DNA from 2 places in the Veillonella sp. S13054-11 genome. Region 2 is predicted to be linked to the other one. Evidence: riboswitches for the same ligand, from Rfam matches in the RefSeq annotation. Region 2 holds a riboswitch; the other holds the start of a gene.
The links. Region 2 has a riboswitch for cobalamin ahead of VPHSUH08_RS04655 (ABC transporter substrate-binding protein). Riboswitches for the same ligand answer to the same signal wherever they lie in the genome.
Positions count from the first base shown of each region.

Region 1: another riboswitch for cobalamin. It lies ahead of VPHSUH08_RS08820 (methylmalonyl-CoA mutase family protein); the one in region 2 lies ahead of VPHSUH08_RS04655 (ABC transporter substrate-binding protein).

Region 1 covers NZ_PPCY01000009.1:16,189-32,052, forward strand. The annotation lists gene VPHSUH08_RS08760 (adenylosuccinate synthase) at 1-856, opposite strand, end outside; gene VPHSUH08_RS08770 (MFS transporter) at 1,048-2,226, opposite strand; gene purB (adenylosuccinate lyase) at 2,457-3,752, opposite strand; gene VPHSUH08_RS08780 (zinc metalloprotease HtpX) at 3,899-4,846, opposite strand; gene VPHSUH08_RS08785 (hypothetical protein) at 5,027-5,437, shown strand; gene VPHSUH08_RS08790 (hypothetical protein) at 5,592-6,422, opposite strand; gene VPHSUH08_RS08795 (biopolymer transporter ExbD) at 6,427-6,831, opposite strand; gene VPHSUH08_RS08800 (MotA/TolQ/ExbB proton channel family protein) at 6,828-7,433, opposite strand; gene VPHSUH08_RS08805 (hypothetical protein) at 7,687-7,944, opposite strand; gene meaB (methylmalonyl Co-A mutase-associated GTPase MeaB) at 8,272-9,525, opposite strand; gene scpA (methylmalonyl-CoA mutase) at 9,518-11,707, opposite strand; gene VPHSUH08_RS08820 (methylmalonyl-CoA mutase family protein) at 11,712-13,874, opposite strand; cobalamin riboswitch at 14,164-14,340, opposite strand; gene rarD (EamA family transporter RarD) at 14,501-15,397, shown strand; gene VPHSUH08_RS08830 (DUF3829 domain-containing protein) at 15,491-15,864, opposite strand, start outside.
Region 2 covers NZ_PPCY01000004.1:153,344-169,207, forward strand. The annotation lists gene VPHSUH08_RS04590 (tetratricopeptide repeat protein) at 1-784, opposite strand, end outside; gene VPHSUH08_RS04595 (basic amino acid ABC transporter substrate-binding protein) at 1,096-1,878, opposite strand; gene VPHSUH08_RS04600 (amidohydrolase) at 2,052-3,233, shown strand; gene VPHSUH08_RS04605 (HAD hydrolase family protein) at 3,263-4,444, shown strand; gene VPHSUH08_RS04610 (4Fe-4S binding protein) at 4,594-4,791, shown strand; gene guaA (glutamine-hydrolyzing GMP synthase) at 5,047-6,582, shown strand; gene VPHSUH08_RS04620 (HEPN/Toprim-associated domain-containing protein) at 6,764-7,948, opposite strand; gene VPHSUH08_RS04625 (hypothetical protein) at 8,287-9,987, shown strand; gene VPHSUH08_RS04630 (hypothetical protein) at 10,230-10,553, shown strand; gene VPHSUH08_RS04635 (hypothetical protein) at 10,661-10,858, shown strand; gene VPHSUH08_RS04640 (GNAT family N-acetyltransferase) at 10,879-11,343, shown strand; gene VPHSUH08_RS04645 (GNAT family N-acetyltransferase) at 11,450-11,869, shown strand; gene VPHSUH08_RS04650 (GNAT family N-acetyltransferase) at 11,899-12,381, shown strand; cobalamin riboswitch at 12,438-12,627, shown strand; gene VPHSUH08_RS04655 (ABC transporter substrate-binding protein) at 12,829-14,001, shown strand; gene VPHSUH08_RS04660 (ABC transporter substrate-binding protein) at 14,104-15,276, shown strand; gene VPHSUH08_RS04665 (iron ABC transporter permease) at 15,293-15,864, shown strand, end outside.

The DNA of each region.
Region 1 (15,864 bases), on a different contig from region 2:
CAGTTTCGTTAAGAAGCTCTGTAGGGAATGGACCTGCACCAACACGTGTTGCATACGCTTTTACAACGCCAAAGATGTTTTTCAAGTAGTTAGGCCCCACACCAGCGCCTGTGGAAGCGCCACCTGCGATTGGATGAGAGGATGTTACAAATGGATAAGTACCATGATCAAGGTCGAGCATAGTAGCTTGAGCACCTTCGAACAATACCTTTTTATCCTCTTTTACAGCTTTAAGAACAGCCGCATTAGTATCTGTTACATAAGGTTTCAAGGCTTCAGCGTATTTGATGTAATCCGCTAAGATTTCATCGTAGCTAACAGGTTCAGCATCGTATACCTTAGTAAGCATTTTATTTTTGAACTCTACATTGTACGCTAATTTTTGTTTAAATGTTTCCATATCATACAAATCGCAGATACGGATACCAATACGATTGATTTTATCAGCGTAGCAAGGACCAATACCATTTTTAGTAGTACCGATTTTAGCATCCCCTTTAGATGCTTCTTCCGCAGTATCTAGAGCGATATGGTATGGCATGATTACATGTGCACGATTGGAAACTTGAAGGGATTTAGCAGATCTGCCTTGCTTTTCAAGACCTTCAATTTCTTGTAGCAGAACTTTAGGGTCGATAACAACACCAGTACCCACGATATTTTGTTTGTTATCGTATAAGATACCACTTGGTAAAAGGCGAAGTGCAAACGCTTTATCATCAACTACAACAGTATGACCCGCGTTATTACCACCTTGACTGCGCACCACAACATCCGCACGTTCTGCGATCCAGTCAACAATTTTACCTTTCCCCTCGTCACCCCATTGAGTGCCGATAACCATACTAGTTGCCATATCTATATCCTCCATATGAAAGTCTAAATAATTCAATATCATTATACAACAATGTTCGGATTCTGTGAAAGTATTTATACAAATTCAATCTTTAGTTTCTTTCCAAATGCATGCGCTATTTTCTGTAAAGTTTTTAAGGATGGGTTGCCATCACGTCTTTAATATGGCTCTATTACTCTATTACAGAGATGTCATTTTGGTTCTTTTAACCAAAAACTCATCAATAAGCCTATAACACCTACCGGTATCAAGGTCATCAATGCCGTTTGTACGTCATAGATATCTGCTAGATGTCCTACATAAGGTGCCACAAGGCCCCCTAAGGTAATCCCAAGACCTAGCGTAATACCTGATGCAAAGCCTGCATTTTTTGCAAGGTATTTTTGACCTAGTACCGTAATTGGTCCGTATTGTGAGAATACACCAAAAGCCATCGGTATCATAGCACCAAAGAAGCCCCATATATTAGGTACAAAGATAAATACAAGTACAGATGGCAAGAAGATAAGATACCCTAAGCGCACGGTTTTTAGGAAGCCCAAACGGTCAGATAAGGCACCACCCATATAGGTAAGGACTGCCCCCATCGTGAAGTACGCAGTAAGGGCCAAACTAGATGCACCGGCTTCACCATTAATAACAGTAATATACAAAATAGGAATAAAGATAGCCAATACAGAGAAGAGTATAGATCGAGAAGCAATCACAAAAAATAACTTACCGAAACTCACCCAATCATTTGTACCGGTACTAAGAACCTTAGCACGGCTTTCACGGTTACCAGTATCAGCAGAATCAGCAATATCAGTATCATCGGTATCAGCTTCACCCTCACCCATAAAGGCATAAAGATATAACAATACACCAAGTAGAGCGATAAGCGTAAATACCCAAAGGAATTGTCCCCCAAAGACGTAAACACCACCAGCAATAAAGGGTCCCAACGCAAAGCCCGCACTGCCGCCGACTGCAAAGCGGCCCATGGCGTTACCGATTTCATGAGATTGCGTACGATTTACAAGAAGAGCCGCCTCGGGATGGAATAACGCAGCACCTACCCCGGCCAAGAGCGACAAAGCAAGAATCATTTCGTAACTCGTAGCCAATGCCATAGCGCTAATCGACACAAGAGTCACCGTAAACCCAACGGGAATAAACCAGGGTACGCGCCACCGATCTGCCACATAACCCAATACGGGCTGTGCCACGGAAGCCACCACGGTATTACAGAAAATGATGGAAGCCGATTGATAATAATTAAGGCCAAAGTTAGCGATAAAAAACGGTATGAGGGCCGCCAGCGAACCTTGACCAAAGTCATTAATACAGTGAAAAATAGGCGGTCCGTACTTCCGTATAATACGTTTCATATAACCTCCTAAAACAAATAGATGGTTTCCTAATGTAAGACGAGTATATAAAAGCCTGCTAGAAAACTAATTTATAATTATCTGTTAAAATAATATACTTCTATCTAAAATGGCATATTGCTTTCAAAACAAAAAAGGTAGATATAGCCAACACCTACTGCATGTACCATAGGCTTGTTGGTCTATACCTACCCTAGTCTTTCATATGTTATGTGGGAAGTACCCTACAATTATAGGCCAAAGCGAGCCATGATTGTATCTACATGTCTTAGCAATTTATACGGATCAAAGCATGCATCGATTTCCTCATCAGTCATGTACTTCTTAATGTTTTCATCAGCTTTTAAACCTGTTGCGAAATCTTTGCCTTCAAGCCAGCGTTCCATAGCATGTTTTTGAACCCAACGATATGCTTCGTCACGTACCGCACCTTTGTCTACAAGGTGTGTCAAAATTGTTTGGCTAAATACGAGGCCCCCTGTAAGGTTAAGATTTTTAAGCATAGTTTCAGGGTATACCAACAATTTATCAATGGTTCGGATTGTTAGGTGCAACATATAATTTAACGAGATTGTCGCATCCGGCAAGATAACTCGTTCTACAGAGCTATGAGAAATATCGCGTTCATGCCACAATGCTTGATCTTCGTAAGCAGATTGTGCATAGCCACGAAGTAAGCGAGCCATACCGCAAATTCTTTCACATGTGATAGGGTTGCGTTTATGAGGCATCGCAGAGGAACCCTTTTGTTTAGGGCTAAAATATTCTTCTGCTTCGCGCACCTCTGTACGTTGTAAGTGACGGATTTCTAAAGCGATTTTATCCAATGTGCCGCCTACAACAGCAATAGTGGACAACAATTCAGCGTGACGGTCACGTTGCACCACTTGTGTAGCAATTTTAACAGGTTCAAGACCTAATTTTTCACACACATATTGTTCTACGAATGGATCGATATTGGAGTATGTACCAACAGCGCCAGACAATTTACCAACGGCAACGCTTTTACGCGCATGTTCCATGCGTTCAATATCACGTTCTACCTCTGCCATCCACAACGCCAATTTCAAGCCGAATGTAGTTGGTTCGCCGTGGATACCGTGGGTACGGCCAATCATAGGTGTGTATTTGAACTCAGCTGCACGACGACGCAATACTTCGTGCAAACGCTTTAAATCATCAATTAAGATATCACAGGCTTGTTTCATCATATACCCAAGCGCCGTATCTTTCACATCTGTAGAGGTAAGACCAAGATGGATGTATTTAGCCGCTTCAGGACCTACGTATTCGCCCACTGCTGTTACGAAGGAAATGATATCATGATTCGTTTCCTTTTCGATCTCATGAATGCGCTCAACGTCGAAATTGCCCTTTTCCCGAATTGTTTTCGCCGCTTCTTTAGGAATAACGCCCAACTCAGCTTGTGCCTCAGATGCGAGGGTCTCCACCAATAACATTGTGTCGAATTCGTTGCGTTCGCTCCAAATATGGCCCATTTCTTCTCGTGTATAACGTGGTATCATGATATCTCCTTTGCATGATAAAAGCTAGATTTATAGGATTATTGTACCATATGTGAAAGCTCCATTCAACGAACGGAACTAAATTTTCCGAATGATAATTATATTAATTTTACTTATTGTTCGTATTTATTAAATTAATTATCACTTTAACGATTTTCTTTAAGACTTTGCTTGAGATTATATACCTCTATCCCTTCATTGATACGTTGTATTCGCTTAATCATTTTTGGATGAGTAATAAACAAGCGACTGAAAAATCCTGTACTTTCACAATCATATAATTCACCATTCTCTAGAATACCAATTTGTTCAGTAGCAAGTCCTAATGAAACTAGACCATCACGCAGCTCCCGCCCCAAACCAATCGAAACGGCATAGGCATCAGCAGCATACTCTCGACGACGGCTATCAAAATAATAGGTAATCCACTTCGGTAATAGAAGTACATATTTCACGATTGCAATCATAACGATAAGAATTAATTGAATAATACGTACTACGATATTAACAATTGGTATAATAGCCAGTATATTTAAAGCAAAATTTAGATATATTACAAGATTTAAAATTAATTGCCCTAGTCGATCCATAGCATAGGTAATGGTTAAATAGATAGTATCACGATGCCGTAAATGGCCTAATTCATGGGCAAGAACACCTAATAAATGCCGTTTATCTAACGAATACAAGGCTCCTGTATAAATCGTAATGTGATTTAATCCAGATGCAAAGGCATTAATTTCCTCATCTGTACGCATGCGCAATATCAGTGAGTTACGTGCTACACCGCTAAATGCACATAATTCCTCAAACAGCGGTTCAATATATTCAGATTCTTCTGCATTTGGTTTTCTTTCACCTTGCAATACATGGACAATCCAACTAAAAGGTGGCAAAAATAATCCGATGGCCACAATAATAGGCAACGCAAAGGATATAATAATATATACATCGAGCTTATCCACTAAATGTAGCGGTTTTATAAGCCAGTCCCATGAAAACGGATACACATATTGAACTACAGATTCTAAAATAGGAAAAAATACAAATACAATAATAACATTAACAATATAGGTAAGAATAACTTGAATCATAATCTCTCACTTTGATTTCTCATATAGTTATATAGTAATAAATTAATTTATAATATATCATAGCTATACATTGTGATATATAATAAACATACAGACTAAATGTACTGCGAATAATTGCTCAATCTATACACGAGCTTTATACTAATAGTAACAAACATTTCTACTATGGGGGAGGCTTTCATGGCAACTTTAAATCGTAAGGAACGCCGCGCACAGCGCAACGAATCTAATACTATAGGTATTCTATTACGTCTATTCTTTGGGCTCAGCTTTATCGGCTTGGCGGTAGTCCTTTTTGGCGAGTTTGATTATAACTTTATCTTCTCCATCTTTACGGCAGACATCGTAGTATCTTTAATTTACGTAATGACGAATAAATCGCGTATTACTACATCCTTAGCAGTAAACACAAATGTACGCGTTATCATCGCATTTCTCATCATGTTGATTACCATGTTCTTCTATGCTTTTGCATTGTGGCGAGCTGATCAATTCAGCACTCCTATGCAAGTCACATTATTCATCGGCGGCGCCATCGTATATCTAGCCGTCTTCAACTCCACGAAAACAATACTTACCAATCAAAATTAATACAATACATATAATTAATCCTTGAAATATAACTCAACATGACTCAGATAGAACAAGTATTTCATAGTAATACATAGTATCAATCAATACAATCATTTTTTACAACCATAACAAAGAGGCATATCCCATACTAATGTATGTAAGATATGCCTCTTTATTGTCCTAATACAACAGGAACCGCTAGATATACAGGTTCCCCTCTTCGATTGATAATAGAACCACTGCTTTTAACAATGCGTATTGCTTCCTCTTTGACTGGTTGCGGCACATCTTCTGCGATGAGCGGTGTATGTTCTCCTACGATGACATGTCCATTAACGTCAAAGTTAACGCGCACTACAACCTTACCTGTTACGATTGACCCCTTCCCCTGTTCTTGTACAGTTCGTAAATATTCTTGGGGGTTGATATCCGACTTTTGTAAAAGCGCTTGTTGACCTGGTGTTAGGAGTCCCCACGCAAGATCAGATAGGAAGGATAAATCACTAGCTTCGGCAAAGCCGTTTCCATTGGCATTCGGATCAGATGTTATATCCTTACCCATAGGAGCATTGTCAGGTTTAGAGAATTTCCCGTCTTTGGAATCATTTCCACCCGTAACTACAGCTTGTTCATTATTAGTCGTTTCCGATTCTATGACCTTTGGAACGGCCCATTCACGACGAGCATTAGATGTAGTCTTATTGGCATTTAAATTGTGAGCACTTTCATCACCTGTATTTTCCGTTACAAGAGGATCTGCCTTAGGCGCAGGCCCTTCTGGAGTCGGAGGTTCAACCGGTGGCTTATCCTTAGGTATAGGCTCAATAGCCGTAGTTTCCGCATCACTTTCACTATCCTCAGGCAGATGAAAGCTAACCTCTGCAGCATCATAAGCCACACCGGTTCCAACGATGCCACGCAAGGAAAACCCCATGCCAGAGATAAGCATGATGGTAATGCCTAAAGATACAATAAAAGGTTTCAGATAATGTGATTCAAACATGGAATCACTTCCGTTCCGTAGCGACGCTAATATATTTAGCACCGTTCACCTTGAGCATGTCCAAAAGCTCGATAACATCGTTATAATATACATCTTTTGAAGCACGAATCACAAAGGCCTGTTGAGGTGCTTGTGTAACGATAGATTTGACCTCTTGCGCCAAGCGATCCGAAGAGATTTCCTGATTATCGATATATAGCGTGTGCGTTGTAGTTAAGGTAATGGTGATAGGTTCGATAGATTTCGCCGTAGACGTCGATGCAGATGGTAAATTAAGCGGAATTTGTTGCTCTGTATTCATGTACAGCGTGCCTACCATGAAAAATACTAATAAAAAAAATACGATATCAATCATAGGAATAATCATGATGGTAGGCTCTTTTTTAACCCCTAACGTGCGTCGTCTCATATATCATGTTCCTCGTTGTACGCATCAAGGATGTTGCCGCACTCATGTTCTAATGTCGCCACAGAATCATTAACCTTTGCTGCACAGTAACTGTGAAAGCCAAGGGCAATAATGGCCACGGTCAAACCTGTAGCCGTTGCCACTAAGGCTTCAGAAACACCACCTGTAATAATGGTCGGAGCCCCAATATCGCCGCCTACCACAGCAAACGCACGAATCATGCCGAGGACCGTCCCTAGCAACCCCAATAACGGAGCCATTGTTACAACCATGCTGAGCCAACTAAGGCCGCGTTTTAAACGTTCATCAGCGTACGACACCACATCTTGAAGGCGATTTTCCAAGCCATTATAATTCTTTGCATTGCGGATAGCACGGGCAAATAAAGAACCAAGTTCCTCTGTATCCCGTTCTAAAACACTTGGTAACATAATCCAAGATTGATTCTTCTCTAAGACCTTATTAAAACGGCGCAAGTCCTTTGTAAACTTGCGATATAGAAAGATACGTTCAATGCCAATCATCAAGGTAAACAGTAAAAAAATCACCAGCGGATACATAACAAATCCACCAGCTACAAATAAATGCGCTATACTACTCATACTAACCTCCAAAAGCCACATACCTTTAGGCTCTATCCGGGTTAATTATACCACGTTTTATCCCACCGAAAACAGATATAGAGCGTAAAACCACAACATAAATAGATATAGGACGACTTACAAGATAAATATAGACTAATTCGCTAGATAGACATAAGCTAGCTAAAGTCCACAGGATAAAATTAAAATACAAAAAGGCTGCACTAGAAATGATATACATTCTAGTACAGCCTTTTATGCGTTCCTAAATAGATTAGTCTTTTTTAATAAAGCCTACAATGAAGCCACCTACTGACAGTGCAATGCCTAAACCGCTACAGAACATGCCAATAGTATACCACAATGTGTAAGATTGGTTATTCTCAGAAATCGCCTTTGCTGCCGCTTGAGCATTTGTAGCATTTCTCGCAATTTCCAAATTAGCCGCCCCTGGATCTGGATTTAATAATAGAATCGCAATACCAATAATTAGAACGACTACACCTACAGGTAATAATAATTTTTTGTTCATTTGAATGCCCCTCTCGTAACATTAAACGATTAATAAATAATATAACTTAATTATACACTGATTTTTGCATTTTAAAAAGATGAACTTATATATTAATCATCTTTTATTAGACAATTAATGGGAACTAGTTATTATGATATAGAAAAAGGCATAGTATGCAACTACTATTGGTCCAAATCCAACAGTGAAATTAATACTATGCCTTTTACAAATACATCTTTAATTATATCGAAATACATACGATTGCTAACGGAGTGCGTATTAAGATAAGTTATGCCGGCTTATCTAATATATATTTAACAATACAATATGTATTTACCGATCTACTTATTGTAAAGACTTATCGAAAACGCCAATAAGCTCTTCAACGGCTTGAGATTCGCTCATTTCACCGTCTAAGACAGCAGCTTCGACTTCGCCCATGCGACCTTGAATGACTACATTATTAAAGAATAGGTTGTGCAAGTGTTCGTCAATCATATCGCGTACCCAACGGAGGGATTGTTCTTGACGGCGTTTTAAGAAGACCCCATTTTCTTTGCCTTGTTCAGTGAATTCTTGGATAACATCCCACAATTCATCGAGGCCATCCTTTGTGACAGCTGAACATGTATAGGCTTGAGTCTTCCATTTTTCCGTAGCTGGACGAATGTAATGTAACATCCGATCATAGTCGCTACGAGCAATGAGAGCTCGTTTGAGGTTATCCCCATCAGCCTTGTTGACCACAATAGCATCAGCAAGTTCCATAACGCCTTTTTTGATGCCTTGCAATTCATCGCCTGCCCCCGTTAAAACGATGAGCATAAAGAAGTCTACCATGGAACGCACGGTAACTTCGCTTTGCCCAACCCCAACGGTTTCAACGAGAATAATATCGTACCCAGCAGCCTCGCAAAGTAGCATAGTTTCTCTACTTTTACGAGCCACACCGCCTAGCGTACCACCAGCCGGCGATGGACGAATATAAGCCTCTGGATGTTTCGTCAACGTTTCCATCCGCGTTTTATCACCCAAGATACTGCCTTTTGTGACTTGGCTCGTAGGGTCTACAGCCAGTACGGCAACCTTGTAACCCGCTTCAATGAGCATGTTACCGAAGGCTTCAATAAACGTACTTTTACCGGCCCCAGGCACACCAGTAATACCGATGCGCAATGCCTTGCCCGTGCGAGGCAATACGGCTTGCAACACCTGTTGAGCTAGTTTGAAATGGTCCTTATTATTACTTTCTACTAATGTGATAGCCCGTGAAAGTATAACGCGGTCCCCCTGCTCGATACCGCGTACATAATCAGCGACAGTTAATTTCTTTCGCCGCTGTACGGGACGTACCGCTGGAGCCAGATGAGCAGAGCTGGATAAGAGGCCGTCATGCATTTCCTTGACGCCTTTCATTACGTGACACGCGTAAGTGTCATCTTTTTTCGCTTCTTCTGGCACCCAGTCGGGACGATAGGTACTACCCTCGGTGCTTGCGTTTTTTACACCTAATTCAGGGGCTTTGCCTTCACCAGTGGTGAAAGTTGCGTCCTGTGTATTGCGCAATTCATCCGGAGTAGGCCGTTTGTTATCAGTCATGAGACTCGTCTTGAACGTGACTAGTCAATGTTTCTAGTAATTTTTTCGCCGCTACTGGCAAAACTGTACCAGGGCCAAAGATAGCCACTGCGCCATGTTCGCGTAGGAATTCATAGTCCTGAGCAGGGATTACGCCGCCGATGGCAACTAAAATATCTCCACGGCCCCGCTTGTTGAGTTCCTCTACAAGTTGAGGCAATAATGTCTTATGCCCCGCCGCAAGAGAACTAAATCCGACAATATGAACGTCATTATCCACCGCATCTTGTGCTGTTTCTTCTGGAGTTTGGAACAAAGGTCCGATATCCACGTCAAAGCCCATGTCCGCGAAGGATGTAGCGATAACTTTGGCACCACGGTCATGACCGTCTTGGCCCATCTTCGCAATCATGATACGAGGACGACGACCTTCGAGTTCTTCAAAGTTATCCGCCATTTGGCGTACTTCTTTGATTACATCGTCATCTTCAAATTCACTGGAGTATACACCGGAAATAGAGCGAATAACCGCTTTATGACGGCCGCATACCTTTTCAACAGCAAAGGAAATTTCACCCAAGGACGCACGAGCACGAGCTGCTTCAAGTGCAAGGGCAAGCAAGTTGCCTTCGCCCGATTCTGTAGCCTTTGTAATCGCTTCAAGACAGGATTGAACCTTTTCTTCATCCCGGTTAGCACGCAATTGTTCAAGGCGACGAATTTGCGCTTCCCGTACAGCTGTGTTATCTACGTCGAGGATATCCAATGGATCTTCTTTATCTAGACGATATTTATTGATACCAATAATCGCTTCACGACCAGAGTCGATACGAGCTTGGCGACGTGCCGCAGCTTCTTCGATACGCATCTTAGGAAGCCCTGTATCGATAGCTTTCGCCATACCGCCAAGGGATTCGATTTCTTGAATATGACCCCAAGCGCGACGAATCAATTCGTCTGTCAATGCTTCTACATAATAGGAACCGCCCCATGGGTCGATAACCTTACATACCTTAGTTTCATCTTGGATGTAAAGCTGAGTATTACGCGCAATACGTGCAGAGAAGTCCGTAGGCAACGCGATCGCTTCATCAAGCGCATTTGTATGTAGAGATTGCGTATGACCTAATGCGGCACCCATCGCTTCCATACATGTACGAGCCACGTTGTTGAACGGATCTTGTTCTGTAAGAGACCAACCAGATGTTTGGCTATGAGTACGAAGTGCCATGGATTTAGGATTTTCAGAGCCGAAGCTGTTGATAATCTTAGCCCACAACATACGAGCCGCACGCATTTTTGCCACTTCCATGAAGTAGTTTTTGCCGATTGCCCAGAAGAAGGACAACCGTGGTGCGAACTGGTCAACGTGAAGACCTGCATTAACACCGGTACGGATATATTCGAGACCATCGGCCAATGTGTAACCTAATTCGATATCTGCAGTAGCGCCCGCTTCTTGCATATGGTAGCCAGAAATGGAGATACTGTTGAACTTAGGCATGTACTGGGATGTATACGCAAAGATATCACCGATAATACGCATGGATGTAGCTGGAGGGTAAATATAGGTATTACGTACCATGAACTCTTTCAAAATATCATTTTGGATTGTACCAGCCATAACCTTTTTATCTACGCCTTGTTCTTCACCAGCCAAGATGTAGAACGCCATTACTGGCAATACGGCGCCGTTCATTGTCATGGATACGGACATTTGATCAAGAGGGATACCGGAGAATAGAATTTCCATGTCGAGGATGGAGTCTACCGCAACACCCGCTTTACCAACGTCACCTACTACACGAGGATGATCGGAGTCATAACCACGGTGAGTAGCAAGGTCAAAGGCGATAGACAAGCCTTTTTGGCCCGCTGCCAAGTTACGACGATAGAATGCATTGGATTCTTCCGCCGTGGAGAAACCAGCGTACTGACGTACTGTCCAAGGACGAGTAACATACATTGTGGAATAAGGTCCACGCAAGAATGGAGGTACACCAGCCATATAGTCAAGGTGTGTCATCCCTTCATAATCCATCTCTGTATAGAGAGGCTTTAGTTGGATTTGCTCCATTGTTGTATTATATAAATCTTCAAAGCTTTTTCCTGTTTCTTTTTGAAGTTCAGCAAGCCATGCATCGCGAGATGTTGCTGTCTGAGATCCCAAGCCAAGAGAGGAGAAGTCTGGATTTTTAAACATGAGCTCACATCCCTTTCTTATCTTGTAACGTATTCAAGATTTCGTAACAATTTGCACGAACAGAAATGAAGTCGTCTACGCCAGCTTCACGGTATACAGGTTCTAAGTCCTTAGGAGGTGCCCCTGCTAAAATAACCGTTACATGCGGCATAGTTTCTTTCAATTCCTTAGCGAGTGGTGGTACCAATTCTGGATAGGTATCATCTGTAGAACAGATAACAACTACATCAGCACCACTTTCACGAGCAGCCTTCGCCGCATCAGCCGTTGTTTCATGGCCATCATTTTTGATAACTTCAAAAGCCCCTACTTCGAAGAAGCCTGTGGAGAAGTCCGCACGAGGTTTATGTTGAGGGATTGGCCCCATGTTAGCCAAGAATACCTTCACATTATCTTTCGTACGTTGTTTATAATTCTCAGTGCGCATGCGAAGTGCTTCAAACTGTTCAGTCCAGCGATGAGCTGCAATGGATTCAATCGTTTCGGAAGCAATATCGCCAGCATCTAAAGCCTTGCGGATTTGACGTATTGTTAATTTTTGTAATGCACCGAGTTCAATAAGGCCAATCAAAGCGCCTGGCTCTGTCGTACCTGCTTCTAGGGTAGCCTGTGCTTTCACAACCGCATCTGGCTCCGCACTCGCCAAGTACTCTTCGATTTGAGCAACCCGTTTTTGACGCAATGTTTCTTGATTTTCTGGTTTTGGATCAAGCAATTCTTCAGTCATATTCGCATACATGTTGTTACCTACAGCCACATCTTTGCGGAATGCAAGGTTTTTGAAGCGTTCATCAAGAACTGCTTTAACTTGAGCTTGTGGATAGCCTTCTTTCAAGGCTGCTATTATACCACCTTTAGCCTCAATAGTTTGGAATTCAGCCCAAATTTTTTCGCATAATTCAGCTGCCAATGTTTCCACATACCAAGAGCCACCTACAGGGTCCACTGGTTGACGCAACTCGAATTCAGTTTGCAACATAACTTGAATATTACGGGCAATACGGCGAGAGAAATCGTCAGCTTTGCGAATTGGTTGGTCGAATGGGGACACTTCAAGGCTATTCAAACCGCCTACAACGCCAGAGAATGCTTGTGTTGTATTGCGCAACAAGTTTACATATGGGTCGTATACAGTTTTTGTGAAAGCCGACGTTCTGCCGTGTACATGAACAGCACGGTCAGCTTCTTCTGCACCGAAGGCCTCCATGATGCGAGCCCAAAGCACCCGCAATGCACGTAATTTAGCAATTTCCATGAAGAAGTTTGCACCCAAGGAGAATGTAAACATCATACTGTTAGCAATAGTGTGAATATCGATGTTCCGTTGTGCTAATTGACGAACATAACAAACTGCTGTTGCCAATGCATACGCAACCTCTTGCACATCATTAGCGCCACCATTAGCGTATACATCGCCAGATACGAGTACAGTTTTAAGTTCTGGAGCTTGTTCTTTAGCCCATACAACAGTATGTGCCATTTCATCAAAGGCTGTATCTAAAGACATGTGCAATGTACCATCTTTAGCCCAAACACCAATAGGGTCTGCACCAACGAGACCTTTCAAGTCAGAGGTTTGTTTTTTAGAGCCTTTCACCGTAGCGGCTAACATACCGAGCAAGATAGCTGCAGAAGCACCTGTTTCAATGTATAAAGGGTTTTCCTTCAAATTAAAACGCTCAATCAATTGGCTACAATCATCCATAGTAGACAGAGATGTACCGCCGATACCAACAGCTGCGCCTACTTGCACATCTTGATCATGGCGTGTTGCTTCATCAAGGCGAATATTGTGAATGGTGCCACCTTTTACAATTTCGTATAAACTTGCATGATTAGCATCCTTAGGAAAGGATTCGTCTACATATTGGGATACGCCCCAAGAGTCTTTAATATAACCACTTGCCTTTGTGCCACGTAGGAACTCACCTGCCCCAGGGTATACACCCTTTGGAATTTTTTCTCCATGCAATGCAGGCGTATAAATTGGTTGTAACGTAATTCCCTCATAGGTTTTAGTGAACATCTTCTTATGGAAGTCGCCACCTTTTAACGCTTTTTCAACCTCGGCCTGCCATTGTTCATACGTAGGTTTCTTAAACTCATCAAAGGATACAGGTGCTAATAAATCGCGTTCAGCATCCTTTGAAGTCTTTTTGTCAGACATATATGTGCCTCCTTTTCAACTCGAAACCATACCGAGAAACAGCGCACCGTACCTGCGAATTGTTAGATATATGAATCACTCGAGCTTTATCTTATTGGACCACATCAACCTCAAAATGTGTCCATCTGTTTAATATCTATAAAACCTGATTCCTATACTCAACATCCACTCTAAGGGCAATAAAAAACGTGCCACCTAAAGTGACACGTAAGGTTTCTTATTGAAAGGTACACTAAAAAATACTGTAGCCAGCATACCCCAATCCCCTTCCTATCGCTCGTAGGTACATAACGGTGATTATCAAATAGGCAGTTCTCCTGGCTCGGGATCATCACCTCGCTTTCGCCTTCCCAGATTACTCCAGTGACATGTATGAAAGCAGGCTCATCCTTACAGTGGCGGGACCGCATCGGCTTATACCGATTTCTCTATTAAGTCTTGCGACACCTATTCTCTATATTCGTTGTTCTAAGTCCAATATAGTGTAACAATATGCACAAAGTCAATGAACATAACATTTAATCATAAGTGCCAAAATCAAAGTTATAACTGAAAATCATATGCAATAACTAAAATGCATGACTTGAGAATTAGTGATATAATAAATACTATCACGAGGAGGCATTATGGAGCATACAAGTAAAAAAGGGTTAATCACAGCCCTTAGTTGTTATATAATTTGGGGCTTACTCCCTCTATATTGGGCATTATTAAACCATGTTTCGCCGTATAATATACTGGCACAGCGCATTATCTGGTCAGGTGTTTGCATGGCTATCGTTGTATTTGGCCTACACTTTAAACAATTCAAAAAGGACTTTCAATTACTAAAAGAACAACGTTCACAATTATTCCTACTTTTAGTTGCGGCAGTCATCATCAGTGTAAACTGGTTCACCTACATTTGGGCCATCGCCAATAATCAAGTTATGAATACGAGCCTTGGCTATTACATCAACCCACTCTTCAATGTAGTATTAGGTGTCATCCTATTTAAAGAGGTTCTATCTATACCCAAAAAGCTGAGTGTCCTTATCGCTACCATCGGCATCGCCTTACTCACCTATCAAGTGGGATCCTTGCCATTAGTATCGATGATCCTCGCCGTTTCCTTCGGTCTCTATGGGGCTGTAAAAAAGAAACTGCTCATCTCTCCCTTTACGAGCATCGCCTTTGAGGCCTGGCTATTAACACCGCTAGCCTTACTATATACGACCATGGTCGATAATACCGTGTGGTCCTATTTCGGCACAGACTGGTATACAACCATGTTGCTCATAGCCTGCGGTCTAACTACATCTGTCCCATTGGTGCTATTCTCCTATGGTGCACAACTATTGCCGCTCAATCTACTAGGCTTCTTGCAATATGTATCCCCTACCATTGCCTTGTTGCTTGCCATCTTTTACTTTGGTGAAAGCTTTGGCACACCACAGATGATCGCTTTCGGTTGTATCTGGATAGCCTTAGTATTATTCTCCTTATCAAGCCAAATTACAACGCGCATTAGCCTAAAAAAGTAAGGTATATCCTATATATCAACTAAAAAGCTGTATCAAATGACACTCTCATTTGATACAGCTTTCTTTTATATAGACGTATTAATCTAACTTATTTTAATCTAACTCATTCATATTGGTCGTATTCAGATTAGAAATGTAATGGTTATAGGCCTCAATCATACGATTATAGTCGTTATCTTGTTTCGAACCCATATAGGTACGGATTGCACCAATCGTAGAGTTTACAGAGGTCTTAACAGAATCATACTTAGGACTAGTAATACCATTTGATACATCACCAATAGATTGTAATTCTTGATTGATAGCATTTACGTCTAGTTGTTTTTCACTATCGATCTTTTCTAGGACCGCAGTAAGTCGCAAATGAACCTCTTGTGCTGCAGCGGCATTTTTCTTGCCTGCATCACGCAATTGTTGCAACCGTTGTTGCAATCGATCCGTATTGATTTTATGCATAACATTATCAA
Region 2 (15,864 bases):
AGTCGGCTTCGTCGATATAGATATTGCGCAAGTTCCCTTGGAACATAGCAAGACCGTTGTCGAGGGCCTTGTTAAACCACTCTTTCGCAAGGTTAGATGCATTTTCTTGCAATGTTTCATCTGGCACAGTGCCTTGCAAAGCGGCAATGCGATCCTGCACAGAGTTTGCTGTGAGGCTTCTTTGAATGCGTTTAGTCCAACTCATAGGCGGAGGTGTTAGCATAGTTTCAGCGGAGCTGATGCGATTGTCATCACGCCAGAAAAAGACATTGCCTATAACATATTGGCAATATGCATCGCCTTGGTTTGCGTAATCATAGACAATGCGAAATGCTTCGTCGAAGGAAATTTGCATATCCTTCTCCACGGTAGGGGTGATGGAGCCTTTGATGCGCAAAGCTTGTAATGTGCCGATAGGGCTACAGCGGCGAATGCTATCATGCAAGCATTGATAGGTGCGCATATTATCCTCTGGGAAGTTAGATTCTTCCCAGGTAAAGCGAGGCCCTGCATAGACGCGCGCCAAGAGGGCATACGCATCACCTAGCTCTCGAGCCTCTGGATCATTGGCTATCTTCAGAGCGTCCTCTTTATTGTCTATATCACTTTCAAGACGGCTTGTCTTGTCGTTTCGTAAGGCTCTATCTTTTAGTTGACTGGGATTTTGCTGATTATTGATGATGAGCTCCAATTGACGTAAGCCTTTTTGAGCCATGTTTTGATTATAGGATGTAAAAATCATGTGGAAGACCTTTTGCAGGCGTTCCGTAAAGTACTGTGCCATTAGGCCTCCTTTTATACATGTATACAGTAAATACATATTTATTATATAACGAACGCGAGGTACCGTAAAAGAGAAAATACTAGTATATCTGTATGTTCTCTATTGATATCATACTGCTATCGGTTACCTGTTCTCACAATATACTAAGCTATTTCTAATTTATATCTATGCATAATACAGAGCCTTCAGCATGTATTGGATTCAAATGATAAAAAAATCCCCTCTGAAGAAAATCTGCTGTCACAAATTTTATGTGATGTCTGCAATCTTTCAGAGGGGTTATTATGTATCCTAGTTCTTAGGAATACATATTATTTTTTGTTGTAATCGCCGAACCATTTGTCGTAGATTTTTTGGTAAGTGCCGTCTTCTTTAAGTTCTTTAAGAGCTTTGTTAACAGCTTCTTGTAAAGCTTTGTTGCCTTTTTTCACGCCAAGAACTGTACCTTCAGCTTTAGTAGGTTCGCCTACAAGTTTAAGGTCTTGATCAGCACCTTGTTTGAGGTAGTACATAGCTACAGCGTTATCGATGATAGCACCGTCGATTGTACCAGCTTTCAATTCCATGAAGATATTAGCATTAGAATCGATTTGTTTTACTGTTGTACCAGGAATTTTTTGAGCCATTTCAACCGGGATTGTACCGATTTGAGCGCCTACAGTTTTACCTGCTAATTCATCCATGTTGTGGATTGTTGTGTTGTCTTTACGAACAACTGTGATGAAACCGCCTTGATCAAAGTACACATCGGAGAAGTCCAATGCTTTTTCACGTTCAGGTGTAGCATTGATGCCTGCTGCGATCATGTCGATATCGCCAGATTGAACTGCTGGAATCAAAGCATCGAAGCCCATGGATTTGAATTCCATTTTTAAACCGAGTTTTTTAGCAATTGCTTCGGACAAATCAACGTCGAAACCAACGTATTTGTCGCCTTCAGTGAATTCGAATGGTGGGAATGTAGTTTCAGAACCTACACGCAATACACCTTCTTGTTGTGTCATTTTAGGTTTGTCGTTGCCACAACCAGCCAATAAACCCATTGCTGCTACCGCTACGAGGGCGATGGCTGTCAATTTTTTGAACTTAAACATAGTATCCTCCTCAAACATCCATATACATGGTTTATACATTTCTGTTTATATTGTACGGAATTTTACACCAATAGGCAATAACATTGTATAATTAAGAGTAAACGAGTTTTTTATTCTTTATTGTAGAGTATCATAATCCTTTACAATAATGTGGTTATATACATGGAGGCAATATGTCCCTTACAACTACTTTTGCTGATCTTTGTAAAAGCTTCGCACCTGATGCGTTTGCCATTAATTACACATTAGCCAAGAATCCTGAGATTTCCAGTCAGGAGTTTGAGTCCGTTAAAACCATAGGCGCTGTTCTTGAGAAATATGGCATGGATGTAACCTATGAATTCTGTAATTTGCCAACAGCCTTCAAGGCGTCTGCCGTGAAAGTAGACAATCCAAAAGGTCGTTTGGCGATCCTCTGTGAATATGATGCATTACCAGAGGTGGGCCATGCGTGCGGTCACTCCGCTAGCGGCTCTATGAGTGTGTTAGCTGCACTAACACTACGTAAAATGCAACAAGAGGGCGTAGCTTTCAACATGGACATCGATATTATCGGTACACCAGACGAAGAAGCGATGGGGTGCAAGGTGGATATGTGCAATGCAGGGGTGTTCAAAGAATACGATTTTGCCATCATGGTCCACCTTGACGGCGAGGAAACGCGTCCTAACTCACAATTCTTGGCACTCGACTGCTTCCGTGCTAAGTACCATGGTAAGCCAGCTCATGCAGCTGGCGAGCCTTGGAATGGCATCAATGCGGTGAATGGTGTGCAACTCGCTATCCATGCTATGGATATGATGCGCCAACAAGTGCGCCCTGAAACGCGTATTGGCACATGGATCATTGCGGGAGGTACTGCATCCAATGTGATACCTGCCTTCGGTGAATTAGAGGTCACCGTGCGTCACACAGAACGGGAGTACTTGAATGGTTTATCCGAGCAAATCAAAAAAATCTTTGAAGGGGCGGCCCTTTGTACAGGTACAACTGTGGATGTTGAGTTTTATGGAAATCCCTATGATGATATGAACCAAAACAATCGTGGCACAGCGCTTATCGAAGAGGTAATGACCGACATGGGCCTTGATTTTGAGCCCGGCCCAGCAGCCCTTGGAGGTAGTTCAGATATTGGCAATGTAAGCTATCAATGTGCAGCATTCCACCCTAAGTTACGTTTGGTCGGCGAGCCAAAGGTGTGCCATTCTAAAGAATTTGCTGCTGCCATGTTAGAGCCTACCATTGAACAGACCATCATCGACGGTGCAAACATCATTGGTGGCACAGTATTGCGATTGGTAGAAAAACCAAAAATCTTAGAAGAGATTGTAGCCGAATTTAATAATACTAAATAAAAGTAATAGAAGGAATAGAAGGAGGATGTATGGCCACGACTGAAACATTAGAAATAAAAAATTATATAGGCCTCACTGGGGAGAAGCCCATTCGATTCATCGCATCAGATGTAGATGGTACCTTGGTAAATGATGCAAAGGCGATTCCTGAGGATGCCATTGATGCGATTCGTGCCGCTCGTGAAAGTGGCATTCTCGTAGCCATTGCTTCTGGCCGCGCTTGGAATGAGATGAATGATGTCATTGAAAAACTGCCGTGCTTGCGCTATTTCATGTGCACCAATGGCGCTTACGTGATGGATAAGGATGAAAACCGCAGTCTATTCCACGTAAGTTTTGATAAAGAACAAGCATTACATTTATTGCGCAAACTATTAACCTATGGTGTCTATGTAGAGGCCTATGTGAAAGACCAAATCTTTGGCATGTATCCTCCATCTAGATGTATTACACCTGAACGCTTAGGAGTATGCGCTAGCGAGCGCTTAGGTGTATGTGCTAGCGAACGCAATGAGGAAGATAAAAAGACTGTATATGGCATACTAGATAATCATCTGCCTAATACTAAAAATCAGATTTCTGGTATAGGGGACACTCGTCTGCCTGGAGCAACGTACGATCACTATGCATTGGCAGAAGGTAATGAAGCCGCAAAGGTAAAGATGTCTGAATGTGAAATAGAGCAATCTAATTTCTTCTTTAGACCTAATATTCGCCCATTTATCTTGGCTACGCGGACAATGGTATGTGATCTACTAGCCCATATGGAATCCTTAGACGAAGGGCCTGAGAAAATTCAAATCTTCTACGGTGATGAACCGATGCGTCAACGTATCTTGCAAGACTTACGCGATGAATACCAAGGGCTATCTCACGACGGTACAGGTCGAGAACGCTTTTATGATGTGCTGCTCTCTAGTGAAGGTAATTTAGAATTTGTCTTGCCCCACACTACAAAGGGTACAGCCGTAGAAGCCTTGGCAAAACATTGGGGCTTAAGCCCTGACGAGGTAATGACACTAGGGGATAGCGAAAATGACCTATCTATGTTACGCTTTGCGGGCGCTGGCGTGGCCATGGGCAATAGCAAGCCGAACATTAAAGAAGTGGCACGATACGAAACGACAGACAATAACCACCAAGGCGTGGCAAAGGCAATCTATTCTGCTATTGCGTATAATGGTGAATTAAATAAGAAAAAACAATTATAATAGCTGTTCTTGTATTGAAATATTTTGAATATATTCTTGAGCTAGCGTGATGTTTGTGATCTTATATATTTAAAATATGAATTCTACTATTTAAAAGTAGATAATATTAAGCTTGGCACAGATAAAGAATGCATAGGAGGTGATGTATAATGGGAAATCTAAAGTTTAATATTGACGATACTTGCGTTAAATGCGGTGCTTGCGCTGAGGATTGTCCTGTTCAATGCATCACCGAAGGTAAGACTCGATTTATCATTGGGAAAGGTTGTATCAGTTGTGGTGACTGCTATTCCATCTGTCCTGTGGGGGCTGTAAAAATGTATAAGCGAGAGACCCCTAAAAAGTGATAGCTATATATTTTAGCATGGTTAGCAAATTGACTTACATAGGGAAGGTTCCTAAAGAGTGATAGTTAGAAATCCGAACATTAAAGATTTATTTATAATCTAAATACGGAATATATGGAGTCGTTATACTTCCTATGGTATAATAAAATGTAATGAAAATTAGCGTTTGGCTTGGAAAAACGCGCCCCAGTACAGAAACGTATGGGCAAAAAATAGTGAATATACTTTCACAAATAGATGCATATGGAGGAAGGCATGGAAAACAAGGAATTTGTAATTGTTGTTGACTTTGGTGGTCAATATAACCAATTGATCGCGCGCCGTGTTCGTGAAAATCACGTATACTGCGAAGTATATCCATACAACAAAGCGCTGGATAAAATTAAGGAATTAAAACCGCAAGGTATCATCTTCACAGGCGGTCCTAACAGCGTGTATGAAGAAAACTCTCCAAAAATTGACAAAGAGATTTTTGAACTTGGTATTCCTATTCTTGGCATGTGCTATGGTATGCAATTTATGGCGCATACATTGGGTGGCGAAGTTAAATCAGCGGATAACCGTGAATTTGGTAAAACACCTACTAAAGTGGACACTACATCTCCATTGTTCAAAGGCTTGGAAGAAGACCAAGTTGTTTGGATGTCCCATGTTGACTATGTAGCAAAAGTTCCTGAAGGCTTTGAAATCGTAGCACATACTAAGGATTGCCCTGTTGCATCCATGCAAAATAAAGAACGTAAACTATATGCTATGCAATACCATGCAGAAGTATTGCACACTGAACATGGTAAAGAAATGCTTCACAACTTCTTGTACGAAGTATGTGGCTTCACAGGCACATGGACAATGGCAAACTATGCAAAAACTGCGATTGAAGACATCCGTAACACTGTAGGCGACGGTAAAGTATTGTTGGCATTGTCCGGCGGTGTAGATAGCTCTGTTGCAGCAGCTCTTATTTCTAAAGCTGTAGGTGATCAATTGACTTGTATCTTCGTTGACCATGGTTTAATGCGTAAAAACGAAGGTGACGAAGTTGAAGCAGCTTTCAAAGATTCCGGGATGCATTTCATCCGTGTCGATGCTGAAAAACGTTTCTTAGATAAATTGGCTGGCCTTGAAGATCCAGAAGCTAAACGCAAAGCTATCGGTGAAGAATTCATCCGCGTATTCGAAGACGAAGGCCGTAAAATCGGCTCCGTTGATTTCTTAGCGCAAGGTACAATCTACCCTGACGTTATCGAGTCCGGTACTGGCGAAGCGGAAGTTATTAAATCTCACCACAACGTAGGCGGCTTGCCTGCAGTTGTAGACTTCAAAGGCCTTATCGAACCATTGCGCAACCTTTTTAAGGATGAAGTGCGTGAACTTGGTTCTGAATTAGGTTTGGCTGATTACCTCGTATGGCGTCAACCATTCCCAGGCCCTGGTCTTGCTATTCGCGTAATGGGTGAAATCACTAAAGATAAACTCGACATCTTGCGTGATGCGGACTATATCTTCCGTGATGAAATTGCAAAAGCTGGCCTTGATCGCAGCATCAATCAATACTTTGCAGTATTAACATCTACACGTACCGTAGGCGTTATGGGTGACTTCCGTACATACGACTACACATTGGCATTGCGTGGCGTAACAACAACAGACTTCATGACTGCTGACTGGGCGCGCATCCCTTACGACGTATTGGACACAATCTCCCGTCGCATCGTAAACGAAGTACAACACATTAACCGTATCGTGTATGATATTACATCTAAACCACCTGCTACAATTGAGTGGGAATAATAAGTATTTTTAACAGGTATTTTATTTGCAAGACGTAGCTTATAAGGCTGTGTGGTTAAGTAAGTTCTGTTGAACTGTTAAAAAAAATCTAATAATAGCTCAAATAGCGTTATTGATGAATATAAACAGACCGTAGCTTGGCTGCTACGGTCTGTTTTGAGTTTTATTTATAAATCTAATATTATAGAGTCATCCACATTTTTAAAATATAATCAATAAGATATTTTATTTTAGCAAAATCATATTTTTTATAGAAGTTTTTATGGAATGATTTGATTAATAAATCTTTTGGTTCAATGTTTCCTTGATATTGTATTAGTGTTTTATCAAATCCTGTCCATCTAACATAAATATCTTCTTTAACTGAGGTATAATCTAAGAAGCACTCTATAGAAACTGCTTTTCCATTGATGTTTTCGAAGGATTCTCCTTGAGGGCCTTTGCACTTGAAGTTGTTAAACTCTATATGGTTAGGAAGAGTGATGACTTTTAAATTTTGTGGTAAGGTTATCTGTTTAATATCGTTGTATACAGAGTAACCAGCTGTATCGTTATCTAAAATAACTAATATATTATTTTGAATATTTATTTTAGATAATCCTTTAATAAAATTTTTTAAATTACCGGTGCCGGTAAAAGGATAATTCTTTTCCATATCTATATAATCGAAAAAATCAGAAATATCATTGTATAGTAAATCGATACATTTTTGAATAATATTTGTATCGGTACTTCCCTCTGTTACAATTAGAATTTTTTCTTTAGGTGTTAATCTAGGTGTTATATCTTTTTCTAAAAGACATCCAGTTTCCACAATATCTTCAGTTCTCCAAATTAAATCTAAATCTAGATTATTCTTATTTTCAGATAAAATTCTTAATGTAATATATGGTGAAAGATTTTCTAAAAACTCGCCAATCATGTAGATATCGTTATTAAATAAATTTTTTAATTCTGGAATTTCATTTATAACGCATTTTCTTACATATTCACCTAGATCATAATCTCTTTCGTATTCAGCAACTGTCATATCAATTTCTTTTATATTGATACTTTTTAGTACATCGCAATAATCAGTAAAATTAATGGAGAGAGAAATATTATATAATTGATTAAAATATTCTATTTCTTCATCAAACATATTTTCAATTTTCTTTAAGGTATAGCCTAATAAATTCAACCTTCTTTTTATTGAATTCATATTTTTTAGAAAACCTTTTTTATATTTTACTTCATTGTAAGGGTAGTAATATGGAACTGTTTTAAAATCATCTTGTTGAAATAAAAATGAATGACTATCATCAATATTATTTTTTCTCCAATCAATTTCCATTCTATCAATTCCTAATCTAATCATAGATTCCATTGTTATTTACCTCATACGCTAGGATATGCTATTAAATTCTTTTAGGATCAGCTCTATTAGCAATAATTTTGGTGTTATATCTTAATAGTTGTTATATTTTAGTAAAATCTAAGTACTAGTATTAAAGTAGTACGATTTAAACACTAATGTCAATCTAATAATGGCTTTAAGGAAATAAAAATTATTTAAGGTTCATCTCAAGGAGGTTGATTGTAGAATTTATATCAAAAATTATAACATGAGGCCTGAGAGCTAAAAAATAGAATTAGAGGAAAATCTTGAAACTGCTGGGTATGCTGACTATGCTTAATGAATACTATTAATAAAAAGGGGGAAATATGGAGCTGGTGAAATTTGTAGCCGTTGGAGATAAAGGTGGTAAATCAGATTATTATAAATATATACAATCAATATTGACAGGGCTTTACGAACAAGGATATATAGATTCCTATACTTTAGATGTTAATATTCACACATGTTGCCTTTACGCTATTTGTGGTCATATATGTAAGGAGGACTTTATTGTTGATGTAGCTTTTGAAATTAATATATTCAATAATGTAAAACAGATATTGATTGATATTAGATCCGATAGTTATGAAATTGATATTAATAGAACTTATTTAGAGGATTTGAAGTTATGCATAAAGAGGATAATTATTAAAGATTGGGAAAAAATAATATGGTTATATGATGAAGATGCTTACCTGTTGTCAAAAGAATTATATAGTTATCTTTATATTGTAGAAAATAAAATTCGTAGATTTATTAACGAGTTTATGGTTAAGACCTTTGGAACAAATTGGTGGGATTATTTATCCGATCAGACTATTAAAGATAAGTATAATGCTAGATATAGCATGTACAAGAAAGCCGTGACCGGGTTTAATAATGTCGATGATCATTTGTTTTCAATTGATGTTGGTGATTTGTATAAAATGCTAACAATGAAAATAATGTCGTGGAGTCCAGTTTACGATACAGATATTGAAGCTTTGTTAGTGGGGAGAACCGAGGGTAAAGAATACTTAATTGTTGAGAAAATAAAAAAACAGTTGATTGTAAAAGATGACTTTTGGGAAAACTATTTTAAGCTTTATTTTGATAGTGAGTTTTCAGAAAGTTTTAGGCAGTTTGGGTTAAATAGAAACCACATTGCGCATAATAAAATATTAGATAGAGCTGCATATAATGTTATTCGTAGATCTATAGAAAAAATTGATAAATATTTTGATAATGCATTGATAGAACTTTATAGGAATGAAAAATCATTTGAACCAATACAAGGAGCATTACTGAAATATAAAGATTTACTAATAGAGACAAAACAAAATGATTCAGGTATAGAGATTAGAGACAATAGTAGAATAATTGCTTTGTTTAAGGATGTTCTTTTAGAAACATCTATTGATATAACAGATGCATTAAGATTTAGAGAAGATATCAGTATTAATACATTGGATTTTGATTACAATAATTTGGAAGGTAAATTATTTTCAGCAAGATCAAAAGTTACTAATCAACAATTAGACTTTTTTTACTCTATGAAAATTAATGATGAGGAAGGCTCTGAGAGTATCTTAACAATAACAGGTACTCCAAATTTTAGTAGTCATAATGAATTTAGTGTTGATATTACTTATATTAATGGTGCTGTAGAGTATAATGATGAACAAGGCTATTATATGCCTATTGCTAATGATGGGATTCTTAAAGCTGATTTAGATAATTATTTAGATAAAGTAGTAGATTTTATAAATGTAGAACTGGAGAGTCTTAAAGAATATGTGGATTCAATAAGTTATGAGCGAGTGAAAGATGGAGGAACTTTACCTATTGCTGATGGAGTTTATTGTGACGAATGTGAAGAGGAATATATATGTATTGATGAAGGTGTAGCAGAAGTAGGTATATGCCTAAATTGTGGAGCACATTATAAAATTTCTGTATGTGAAAGATGTGGTCAATACTTTATTGATTATGAAGATACCGATATTAAAATATGTGATCAATGTAAAGCATATTATGATAGAGAATAGATATGTATTGAGTTTTATTCTTTTTAGAATTTGAAAATAAGATAGATAAAAGTGTCAAATACTAGAAAGTAATAATAGTATTTGTAATGTAATTCTCATAAAAAAATAATATATGAAAATCAAATTTTACAAACAAATATTAAAGCGATTATAGGCGAAGTGAATTTTCTATACTTACTGTAGTCTGTAATTAGGTGAGTTACAGACTAAGGTTAGTTAGATATAATTGAATGAGGCCTAATATGAGCAATTTAGATTTTACTATTAGCTGTACAGTTACGTTCTTCAGTAAAAAGAGAACGAGTCCACCGAATTTAAATTATGGAATGTACTATCCTCATATTGTTATAAAAGGTACTGAGGAGTATCTTGGCATCAACTTTATTGATGGTGAAGATCTCATCTTTGATAAACCGATTCAAGCGAATGCTTTACCAGTATATGAAACCGTAGATTATTCTGCTATACAAGCAGGTGCAGAGTCCCTTATCATGGAAGGTGGCAATATTGTTGGTGAAGGGATTGTAAAAGCTATCTTTCAACATAAACCATATGGGAGTAAATAGTCATGGGTTATAAAAATGTATGTATAAACTGCCGGATTTCTTTGTCAGAGGGCACAAATTACGAGTTATTTAACAGGAATAAAACTTGCCCCACCTGTAAAGGTAAAATGTACTTTGTGAACGAGAAGTTCAAGGCTCCTAAAAAATCTAATGATAAAGAATGGAAGATTATCGAGTATTTGTTGTTGAGCGGTTATGATTTCCGAAATCCTTATTGTGGTCATGAAAGCTGCATTTATTTTGAGTTCCCTAAGAACCTACAAGAGGCAGAGGCGTTTATTCATGAGATGCGAAAGTTAAAGTAATCACTATTATTGGAGTTTAAATGATTAAGATTGTTGATGGAAAACCTTATTTAGATCAGGTAAAAGCGTTAATTATAGAATATACAGAATGGCTTGGCCGTGATTTAACCTTTCAAAATTTAGATAAAGAATTGGCGGATATTGCTGAGAAATATACGGCGCCTAATGGTGAATTATTGGTAGCCATTGATGAAAATGAGATAGTGCTAGGTATGGTGGCCTATTATCAGCATAGTAATACGCGCTGTGAAATGAAACGCCTCTATGTACGTCCTGAGGGACGTGGATATGCTTTAGGTGATCGTCTTATTGAAAGTATCATGGACCACGCTAAGGCTTCTGGATACACAGAAATGGTATTGGATACAATAGAACCATTGGAGGCAGCTATTCATTTATACAAAAAATACGGTTTTACTGAATGTGAGCCGTACTATCATAACCCTATGGATGATGTTATCTATATGAGTAGGGAGCTCGTTTAATAGAGACTATTTAGTTCAATAGTGATTATTTAGCTTTATAGTCTATTTAAATGATAGATATATCTATTTGATAGTGTATATCTCGGGATTTGTTGGAGGAGCTTTTATGGCGATTACGTATACCGAAGAAAAGAATTTTACACCCCAACAAGTAGCAGAGTTGTTTCTGTCAGTTCGCTGGGTGGTGGGCAAGTATCCTGACCGATTACATAAGGCTTTGATGAATTCATCGCGCGTGATTTCTGCTTGGGACGGTAATCGTTTAGTAGGACTTATCCGAGTCATAGATGATAGCGAACTTGTGTGCTTTATAAATTATGTGTTGGTTCATCCTGATTATCAAGGTCAAGGTATTGCCGGTCATTTGTTAGAAATGGTGAAAGACGCTTACAAGTCGTATTTGTATATTAATGTTATGATTGGCGACAGCAAGAATGTGAACTTTTACGAGAAATATGGTTTTAAAGTAAAAGAGAATTCCTTACCGATGCAGTATCGCAATGTGCCTAAGTATACGGAGAAATAAATATATAAGTACATAAAGAAGGATATAATATGTTAATACGAAAAGCGATAATCGATGATTTAGATTTAGTGACACATGTCGAAGCAACTTGTTTCCCTCCGGCAGAGGCGGCGCCTCGTGAGGCTTTTAAGGAACGGTTAAAGTATTACGCAGATTATTTCTTGATTGCCTTTGATGGAGGCACTCCCATTGGTTTCATCGATGGTTTTGTGTCTGATGATGAAATCTTAACTGATGAGATGTTCGCAGATGCTTCCTTACATAACCCAAGTGGTGCTTGGCAGATGATATTTGGTTTGAATACAATGCCTGAGTATCGGAACCGTGGCGTAGGAGGCAGACTGATTGAGGCTTTCATAGAGCTAGCAAGAGAAGAAACGAGAAAGGGCGTTATTTTAACTTGTAAGGCGGAAAAGATTCCTTATTATGCCAAGTTTGGCTTTGTAAATGAAGGTGAATCAGAGTCTGATCATGGCGATGCTAAATGGTATCAAATGCGGATTAGACTATAGCAGTACCCCTATGTGTTTATTGACATGGTATGCCCCTCATGCTACGATGAGAAAAATCACATATGATTGGGTTAGGTGTCTATTGACTTAATAGAGAATTTGGTACAAGCCAAAGCGGTCACGCCACTGTAACAGCGAGGTACTTTGCATAGAGGATAAAATGCTCTCGGTCACTGAAGTTTTTGGGAAGGCGCAAAGTAACGTTAAACTGGAGCCAGGAGAACTGCCTAATTAACAATTGCCGATTGACCTGCGAGAGACAGGGATGGGGATTGATATAGATGAATTTATACTAGCTATGCATAGTTGAAAGCTCATACTATATGCTAGCTTATTAGGCGTGGTAGTTAGTCTAACTGAGATGATAGCCCGTTTCCTCTTCGTGGGGAAACGGGCTTTTTATGTGCACTTATAGTGATAGTTTTAGTTGAGAGAAGAGGGATACTTATGTTTAAACAAAAGAAGTTTATGGCGTATTTAGTCACGGTTTTTCTCCTAATTGTGAGTATGCTTATCGCTGCATGTGGAGGTCCTAGTGAGACAAAGAAAGATACGGCGCAAAGTAACAAGCCTATCGAAATCACAGACGTAACAGGGCGTACGGTAACGCTCAAAAAACCAGCGGAGAGAGTTGTTTTACAATGGAGTGGCGCTGGTGGTCCATTCTTTACGATTTCTGCACTTATGGGCAAGGATACACCGAAGGTTATTGCTGGCATGGATACATCTTTACAGGAATATAGAGCGGATATGTGGAAGCACTTTACTACTGAAATGCCTGAGTTAGCTAAGATTCCTGTAGTGGGGACTATCGGTGATAAAACATTTAATGTGGAGCAAGTTATTTCCTTGAACCCAGATGTTATTTTCATTCCTGTTGATTTGAAAGAACAATATGAGTCCGATGCTAAGCCAAAATTAGATGCAGCAGGTGTACAAACGATTTACATTGACTACCATGCTGAAAAACTTGAAAGTCATCAAAAATCCATCGAAGCCATCGGTAAGGCTTTGGGTAGAGAAGAACGCGCTGCAGAAATTAGCAAGTTCTATACGGATCGCGTGACAAGAGTTCTCGACCGTGTTAGTAAAATTAATAAGCCAAAACCAACAGTTTACCTTGAAGTTGGTATGAATGGCCCGGAAGAATTTGGTAATTCTTTTAGTAGTAATTACTCTTGGGGGGCATTAGCTACCATGGCTGGTGCTGATGTCATCACCAAGGATGTTATTAAGAAAACGTCTCCTATTAATCCAGAGTTTATACTTGAAAAAAATCCAGATATCATCATGATCATGGGTTCTTACTGGCCTAAGAAACCAACCTCTATGCGTTTAGGTTTTGAAGCAACCGAAGCTTCATCTCAAGAGTTGTTGAAAGCTTTCACAACAGAGCGTCAAGGTTGGAGTGATTTAAAAGCTGTTGAAAATAAACAAGTTTATTCCGCGCATCATGGTCTTCCACGCGAAGTATTTGATGCGGCCGTATTCGAATATTTAGCAAAAACATTCTATCCTGAAGAGTTTAAGGATGTTGATCCAGAAGCTACACTTAAAGAGTTCTATGACAAATTCTTGCCATACTCTTATAGTGGTATCTGGTTTATGCATATGAACTAGGATTTTGTGTTGTGTCGATAGGGGTTGATTGACCGAGGTTTTGAAAGTTATTTTCTGATGTTATCATTTGAAATTATTGTGTTTTAGATATGAGGTGCTTTTATGGTTAAGAAAAAGAAATTTATGGCCTATCTTGCCACCGTGCTCCTGCTAGTTGTGAGTATGATTATGACTGCTTGCGGTGGTCCAGCAGATACGAAAAAGGATGCTGCTCAATCTGGTAAACAAATTGAGATTACAGATGTAACTGGTCAAAAGGTGACATTGAAAAAACCGGCTGAACGCGTAGTAGTACAATTGAGTGCTTCCGGTGGTGCGTTCTTGACTATGGCTGCATTGCAAGGCAAAGATGTAGCTAAGACCATTGTTGGTATGGACCCATATTTGAGCAAATTGCGTACAGATATGTGGGATCACTACAAAGCGGACGTTCCAGAATTGGAAAAAATTCCTCTCATCGGTAATGTAAATGACAAAACATTTGACGTTGAAAAGGTCATCTCTTTGAATCCAGATGTCATCTTCATGCCATTGTTCTTTAAAGAGCAATATGAAGCCGACTACAAGCCTAAAATCGATGCAGCTGGTATTCCTACTATCTATATCGACTACCATGCTGAAAAGCTTGAGAATCACCAAAAATCTATCGAAGCTATCGGTAAAGCTTTGGGTAAAGAAGAACGTGCTGCAGAAATCAGTAAGTTCTACACTGATCGCTTAAATAGAGTTATGGATCGCATTGGTAAAATCAATAAACCAAAACCAACTGTTTATATTGAAACAGGCAATGAAGGTCCAGAAGGTTTAGGTTTTGCGTATAGCGCAAACGTAGCATGGGGCGCATTAGCAACTCAAGTTGGTGGCGACCTTATTACAAAAGATGTGGTTCAAAAGGCCGGTCCAGTTAACCCAGAGTTTATTTTGGATAGAAACCCAGATATTATCATGATTATTGGTTCTTACTGGCCTAAGAAACCGACTTCTATGCGTTTAGGTTTTGATACAAACGAAGCTAAATCTCAAGAGTTGTTGAAAGCTTTCACCACAGAACGTCAAGGATGGCCTGAATTGAAAGCTGTTCAATCTAAAAACGTATTCTCTACTCACCATGGTTTACCTCGTGAAGTATATGACGTTGCAGTATTTGAATACTTAGCTAAAACATTCTATCCTGAGGAATTCAAGGACGTAGATCCAGAAGGCACACTTAAGGAATTCTATGAAAAATTCCTTCCATTCTCTTACGGTGGCGTTTGGTTTATGCATATGAACTAAAAAGGGGTTTTGTATAGTGACTGAAGTTAACAATCAGTACGATTATAAGAAGCAAAGTTATAAAAAGCTGTTGTTTATTATCATCGGTCTGATCATTTGTACGGTAAGTTTTGTTACCGATATTATTGTGGGTCCTGCATCACTCACCTTGAGTGATGTGTGGCTCGCCTTGACAGACCCAGCAGAGGTTTCCAAAAACGCTTATGTCATCATTTGGTCGATTCGCTTACCGACGGCCATTATGGCATTGCTCGTGGGTGCTTCTTTGGGCATTGCTGGCGCTGGCATGCAGACCATTCTAGATAACCCACTATCCAGCCCGTATACTCTTGGCATATCTGCAGGTGCCGGATTTGGGGCATCCCTCATGGTAGTTGTGGGGGCTAGTGCACTAGAGTTTTTAGGTGTCTTTATGGTTCCTTTCGGTGCCTTTGTATTTGCTAGTTTGACGAGTTTCTTTATCTATTCTATCAATAAGATTAAGAATTTCTCCTCTGAAACGATGATTCTCGCCGGTATTGGTATGATGTTCCTGTTTCAAGCGCTTCAATCTTTGATGCAATACATGGCATCTCCTGAGGCACTTCA